DNA from 2 places in the Mesorhizobium sp. M0293 genome. Region 1 is predicted to be linked to the other one. Evidence: riboswitches for the same ligand, from Rfam matches in the RefSeq annotation. Region 1 holds a riboswitch; the other holds the start of a gene.
The links. A riboswitch is a leader RNA that binds a small molecule or an ion and turns the genes downstream of it on or off. The one in region 1 is predicted to bind S-adenosylmethionine.
Positions count from the first base shown of each region.

Region 1 (3,403 bases):
GCCTTGGTCGAGCCGACATCGGTGAGGATCGCGCCCGGCTTCAGCGCCGGTGCGATTTCCTCGGCCACCGCGCCGGATGAGCCGACCGGCACCGAGACGATGATCAGATCGGCATCGCGGACCGCCTCTTTCGCATCGGTGGTGTAGCTATCGCCGAGTCCAAGTTCTTCCGCCCGCGCCAATGTCGCGGCACTGCGGGTCGAGATGGCGACATGGCGGGCGAGGTCCTCGCGGCGGATGACCCGGGCCAGCGACGAGCCGATCAGGCCGATGCCGACCAGCGCGATCTTTTCAAACATCGGTGATGTCATGGTGTTCTAGCTTTTCAGGAATGTCGTGAGAGCGGCGACAACGCCGCGATTGGCCTCTTCGGTGCCGACGGTCATGCGCAGCGCGTTGGGAAAGCCGTAGCCGGAAACGCGCCGCAATATAAAGCCGCGCGCCGTAAGATAGTCGTCCGCCGCTGCCGCAGAATGTTTCTGATCGTCAGGAAAATGAATGAGGATGAAATTGCCGACGCTCGGTGTCACCCGCAGCCCAAGCTTTGTGAACTCCTCGCTCAGCCAGGTCAGCCAGGTCTCGTTGTGCGCGACGCTGCGCTCGACATGGGCGCGGTCGCGGATCGCCGCAATGCCGGCCTCGATCGCCGTTGCATTGACGTTGAAGGGGCCACGCACGCGGTTGATCGCGTCGACGATGTGCATCGGCGCGTACATCCAGCCGATCCGCGCACCGCCAAGGCCGATCTTGGAGAAGGTGCGGGTCATCACCACGTTCTCGGCGCTGCCGACCAGTTCGATGCCGGCTTCATAGTCGTTGCGGCGGACATATTCAGCATAGGCCGCGTCGAGCACCAGAAGCACGTGCCTGGGCAGACCTGCATGCAGCCGGCGCACTTCCTGGAACGGCACATAGGTGCCGGTCGGGTTGTTGGGATTGGCGAGGAAAACGATTTTCGTGCGCGGCGTGACGGCGGCCAGGATGGCGTCGATGTCGGCGCGCTCGTCTGTTTCCTTGATCGTCACCGGAACGGCACCCGCCGACTGGATGTAGATCTTGTAGACCATGAAGGCGTGTTCGGTGATGACAGCCTCGTCGCCGGGCGCCAGATAAGTCTGCGCCAGCAGGCCGAGGATCTCGTCGGAACCGTTGGAGCAGATGATGTTTTGTGGGTTGAGGCCATGCACCTCGGCGATCGCTTCGCGCAGCCGCCTGGCGGTCCCGTCGGGATAGATATCGAGCTTGCCGGCAATCTCACGCGCGGCTTCAATCGCCTTTGGCGAGGGACCGAGCGGGTTCTCGTTCGATGACAGCTTGTAGACCTTGGCAACGCCGGCAGGCGCCGTGCTCTTGCCCGGCACATAGGCGTCGATGTCCATGATGCCCGCGCGCGGGGTTGGACGTGCCTTGTCCGGTGTCTGGTTCATGTCACAAAATCCGTCGAAAACGCTTCCTCAGGGAAGTCGCAGCGGAAATACAAGCCGTGGGTCGCAATGTCGAGAGGTGACAGCCCCCGGACCAAGGCTGGCCGTTGACGCCGGCCTGCCGCAGCCCTAGAAGGGGTACTAACTCCCGTGGTGATTTGGCCGGTCGGCTTGCAGCCACGTTAAACAACTTGCTAAAGGGCCGTTTGCATCCTGTAACCGGCTTTGCGACTGCAATGCCGGTTTTTTATTGCCCGCGCCGGCCGGACACCGCATCGGCATCGATTTTCGAAAAGCACGGTGCAGGGATCAAGGTGTGAGATGGATGCAATGGCCGCTCTGCGTGCTCGCAAAACCAACAACGAGGCCGACCAACCGTCGAGCCCGGTTTTGCGTTTTGGACCTGACAAGCCGCTCAAGCTCGACGCCGGCACGCTGCTGTCGCCGTTCCAGATCGCCTACCAGACCTATGGCACGCTGAACGACGCCCGTTCCAATGCCATCCTCGTCTGCCACGCGCTGACCGGCGACCAGCACGTCGCCAGCACCAATCCGGTTACCGGCAAGCCGGGCTGGTGGGAGGTGTTGATCGGCCCCGGCAAGATCATCGACACTAGCCGCTTCTTCGTCATCTGCTCCAATGTCATCGGCGGTTGCCTGGGGTCCACCGGCCCGGCCTCGACCAATCCCGCCACCGGCAAGCCCTATGGGCTCGACCTGCCGATCATCACCATCCGCGACATGGTGCGCGCGCAGCAGATGCTGATCGACCATTTCGGCATCGAAAAACTGTTCTGCGTGCTCGGCGGCTCGATGGGCGGCATGCAGGTGCTGGAATGGGCGTCGAGCTATCCGGAGCGCGTCTTCTCGGCGCTGCCGATCGCCACCGGCGCGCGGCATTCCTCGCAAAATATCGCCTTCCACGAGGTCGGCCGGCAAGCTGTCATGGCCGATCCGGACTGGCATGGCGGCAAATATTTCGAGCACGGCAAACGCCCGGAAAAGGGCTTGGCGGTGGCGCGCATGGCCGCCCACATCACCTATCTGTCCGAGGCTGCCCTGCACCGGAAATTCGGCCGCAATCTGCAGGATCGCGAAGCGCTGACCTTCGGCTTCGACGCCGACTTCCAGATCGAGAGCTATCTGCGCCACCAGGGCATGACCTTCGTCGATCGCTTCGACGCCAATTCCTATCTCTACATGACTCGGTCGATGGACTATTTCGATCTCGCCGCCGACCATGGCGGCCGGTTGGCCGACGCTTTTGCCGGCACCAAAACCCGCTTCTGCCTGGTGTCCTTCACGTCGGATTGGCTGTTTCCGACCGAGGAGAGCCGCTCGATCGTGCATGCGCTCAACGCGGCCGGCGCATCGGTGTCCTTCGTCGAGATCGAGACCGACCGCGGTCACGATGCCTTCCTGCTCGACGAGCCGGAACTGTTTGCCGCCATCAACGGCTTCATCGGCTCGGCGGCCCGGGCCAGAGGGCTCAACGCATGACCCCGAAAAGTTGCAGACTTGGCTGTCCAGGATCATGCTCCAGGCAGGAGGCAAAGCCATGAGTGTCAACCGCGACCAGCGCGTCGACCTCGAGGTCGTCGCCAACCTCATCCCGCCACAGTCGCGCGTGCTCGACGTCGGTTCGGGCGATGGCTCGCTGCTCGAACTGCTGCAGGACACCAAGCAGGTCGACGGCCGTGGCCTGGAACTGTCGCAACGTGGTGTCAACGAATGCGTGGCGCGCGGTCTCTCGGTCATCCAGGGCGATGCCGACAAGGACCTCGAATTCTATCCTGACAAGGGCTTTGACTTCGTCGTCCTGTCGCAGACCCTGCAGGCCACCCGCAACCCGAAGCTGGTTCTCGACGAACTGCTCAGGATCGGCAACCGTGCGATCGTGTCCTTCCCCAATTTCGGCCACTGGCGGGTGCGCCTGTCGCTGTTCATCCAGGGCCGCATGCCGGTGACCAAGGACCTGC
Region 1 is NZ_JAMYSA010000033.1:13,495-16,897, reverse strand. It holds gene NKJ06_RS14695 (prephenate/arogenate dehydrogenase family protein) at 1-311, opposite strand, end outside; gene hisC (histidinol-phosphate transaminase) at 318-1,427, opposite strand; SAM riboswitch at 1,565-1,642, shown strand; gene metX (homoserine O-acetyltransferase MetX) at 1,755-2,924, shown strand; gene metW (methionine biosynthesis protein MetW) at 2,983-3,403, shown strand, end outside.

Region 2 (3,403 bases), on a different contig from region 1:
CTGCGCGCCGACCGTCTTGCCGGCAAGCGCTGCCGGTTCGGTCGAGGCGAGATCGCTGTCCTTCGGCGCCACCAAAGCGAGCGGTGTCGTATAGTATTTGTTGGTGAAGGAGACCTGCTTCTTGCGCTCCTCGGTGATGCTCATCGAAGCGATGATGGCGTCGAACTTCTTCGCCTGCAGGGCGGGAATGATGCCGTCCCAATCCTGGGTGACGATTTCGCACTCGACCTTCATCTGCGCGCACAGCGCATTGGCGATGTCGATATCGAAGCCTTCGACCTTGCCGTCCGAAGTGATGGTGTTGAACGGCGGATAGGCGCCCTCGGTGCCGATCTTGATTTTCTCGGCTGCCTGCACCGATAGAGAGCCGGCCGCCAACACCAGCATGGCAGCGCCTGCTGCCGATATGATCCATTTCGAAATCTGCATTTTCTTGGTTCCCCTTGAACGCCGCCAGCTTGACGACCAGCAAGGCAGCCAAGCATGGCGAGCCAGTGCAGGCAAGTATTTTGCCTGGGGGTGATGGGTTCAGCGTGCGGGGCGGAAATGCTTGGACAGCTTCAGGCCCTGCGCCTGGTAGTTGGAGCCGAGATCGGTGCCATAGAGTGCCTGCGGCCGCTTCAGCATGTGCTCGTAGACCAGCCGGCCGACGATCTGGCCATGGTCGAGGATGAACGGCACCTCGTGGCTGCGCACTTCCAATACCGCCCGGCTGCCTGTGCCGCCGGACGCCGAATGGCCGAAGCCCGGATCGAAGAAGCCGGCATAGTGGACCCGGAACTCGCCGACCAGCGGATCGAAAGGCGTCATCTCGGCGGCGTAGAGCGGCGGCACATGCACCGCTTCCTGGCTGACGAGGATGTAGAATTCATCAGGGTCGAGCACCAACTCGCCGGCGCCGCTCTTGTGGATCGGCTCCCAGAAGTCGACGACCTCCTGTGCGGCGCGCTTGTCGACGTCGACGAGACCGGTGTGATGCTTGCCGCGATAGCCGACAAGCCCGTTTTGATCGCCGTTGAGGTCGATCGACAGCGCGATGCCGCCGCCGGAAATGTTGGGCGGCTCGGTGGCAACCAAGATCTGCGCGCGATGCAACTGGTGCAGTTCGGCCTCCGACAACAGCGCATTGCCGGTACGGAAGCGTATCTGCGACAGGCGCGAACCGGTGCGCGCGACGATCGGGAAGGTGCGCGGGCTGACTTCCAGATAGAGCGGCCCGTGATAGCCGGCGGCGATCTTGTCGAACTCGTGGCCGCGATCGGTCATGACGCGGGTGAAGATGTCGAGCCGCCCGGTCGAACTCTTGGGATTGGCCGAAGCCGAAATGTCCGCCGGCAATGCCAGGCTTTCGAGCAAGGGCACGATATAGACGCAGCCGGTCTCCAGCACCGCGCCCTCGGCCAGGTCGATCTCGTGCAGCTGCAGCCGGTCGAGCTTTTCCGAAACCTTGTGGTTGGGACCCGGCAGGAAGGAGGCACGCACACGCCAGGCCTTGTCGCCGAGCCTGAGATCAAGGCTGGCCGGCTGGATCTGGTCGGCATCGAGCGCACGCGCCGACTTCAGCGCGCCGGACTGGAACAGCGCCGAGATGTCCTGATCGGGAAGAATGCCTGTCTGCCGCAAGGCTCTGCTCCTAGAGGGCAGGCTTTTTCGGAACCTGCTTGGTACAAACCTCTTAATGAAGCCGGCAATTGACGCAAGCGTGGCACGGGTCTAAAGGGTCATTATCCCGTGGTGATTTGGCCGGTCGGCTTGCAGCCACGTTAAACAAGTCGCTAAAGGACCGTCGGGCCGCAAGGCCGTATGGACCGGTTGCGACTTTCGCGGCCGGTTTTTTTGTGTCTGGAAGAAGAGCGATGAGCACCAACAAGCGCAACTGGAAGCCTCAGACGGCACTCGTGCACAGCGGAACGCTGCGTTCCGGTTTCGGCGAAACGTCGGAAGCGATTTACCTCACCCAGGGCTACGTCTACGAAACGGCGCAGGCCGCCGAAGCCCGTTTCAAGGGTGAGGAGCCGGGCTTCATCTATTCGCGCTACGCCAATCCGACCGTCGACATGTTCGAAAAGCGCATGTGCGCGCTGGAAGGTGCGGAGGACGCCCGCGCCACCGCCTCCGGTATGGCTGCGGTGACGGCAGCGCTTCTGTGCAGCGCCAAGGCCGGTGACCATATCGTGGCGGCGCGCGCGCTGTTCGGCTCCTGCCGCTGGGTGGTCGAGACGCTGGCGCCGAAATACGGCATCGAGGCAACACTGGTCGACGGCACCGACATCGCCAACTGGGAAAAGGCGGTCAAGCCGAACACCAAGCTGTTCTTCTTGGAAAGCCCGACCAACCCGACGCTGGAAGTCGTCGACATCGCCGCGGTTGCCTCGCTTGCCAATTCGATCGGTGCCAGGCTGATCGTCGACAATGTCTTCGCCACGCCCTTGCAGCAAAAGCCGCTGCAGCTTGGCGCCCACATCGTCGTCTATTCGGCGACCAAGCACATTGACGGCCAGGGGCGCTGTCTCGGCGGCGTCATCTTGTCGGACAAGAAGTGGATCGACGAGAACCTGCACGACTATTTTCGCCACACCGGGCCTAGCCTGTCGCCTTTCAACGCCTGGACGCTGCTGAAGGGCTTGGAGACGCTGCCGCTGCGCGTACGCCAGCAGACGGAAAGCGCAGGCCGGATCGCGGATTTCCTGGCCGAGCGGCCGGAAATCGCCCGCGTCATCTATCCCGGCCGGGCCGACCACCCGCAGGCCGATGTCGTCAAGAAGCAGATGTCGGGCGGCTCGACTCTGATCTGCCTGGACGTCAAGGGCGGCAAGCAGGCGGCCTTCGCCCTGCAGAACGCGCTCGACATCGTGCTGATCTCCAACAATCTCGGTGACGCCAAGAGCCTGATCACCCATCCGGCGACGACGACGCACAAGAATTTGAGCGACGAAGCGCGTGCTGAACTCGGCATCGGGCCGGGCACGCTCAGGCTGTCGGTCGGCCTGGAAGACACCGACGATCTGCTGGAGGATATCGCGCAAGCGCTGAAGGCCAAATAGGAGGCCTTTGGCTTTCAGGCGCCGGATGGCGTCTCTTCCAGCTCGGCCGCCTTGGTGCCGATCGTCATCGCATTGCCGCGCCACTCGACGGCACCGCCGAGCCAGCCGCGCGCCCACATCGCCGGCAGAATCAGGTCGCGCATTGCCATCGCCGCGACCATGCGTGGCGACAGGTACCAGCCCTTTGAGCGGGCCAGAATGCACTCGGGAAGGTAGAAGGCTGCCAGCACGGCAATGGCGGTTGCCCAGAGGCTGAAGCCGGCGCTTGCCGTCGCAATCAGCGCCAGCACCAGCGGCACCACCGCGCCAGTCAGGATTTCAGGCGCGAAGAACAGCGGGAAGGTGACGCGGCGCAGGCG
Region 2 is NZ_JAMYSA010000032.1:5,768-9,170, reverse strand. It holds gene NKJ06_RS14365 (ABC transporter substrate-binding protein) at 1-429, opposite strand, end outside; gene NKJ06_RS14360 (2'-deoxycytidine 5'-triphosphate deaminase) at 529-1,623, opposite strand; SAM riboswitch at 1,722-1,799, shown strand; gene NKJ06_RS14355 (O-succinylhomoserine sulfhydrylase) at 1,857-3,044, shown strand; gene NKJ06_RS14350 (ceramide glucosyltransferase) at 3,059-3,403, opposite strand, start outside.
Region 2: linked by a shared signal. The riboswitch ahead of NKJ06_RS14355 (O-succinylhomoserine sulfhydrylase) and the one ahead of metX (homoserine O-acetyltransferase MetX) in region 1 are both predicted to bind S-adenosylmethionine.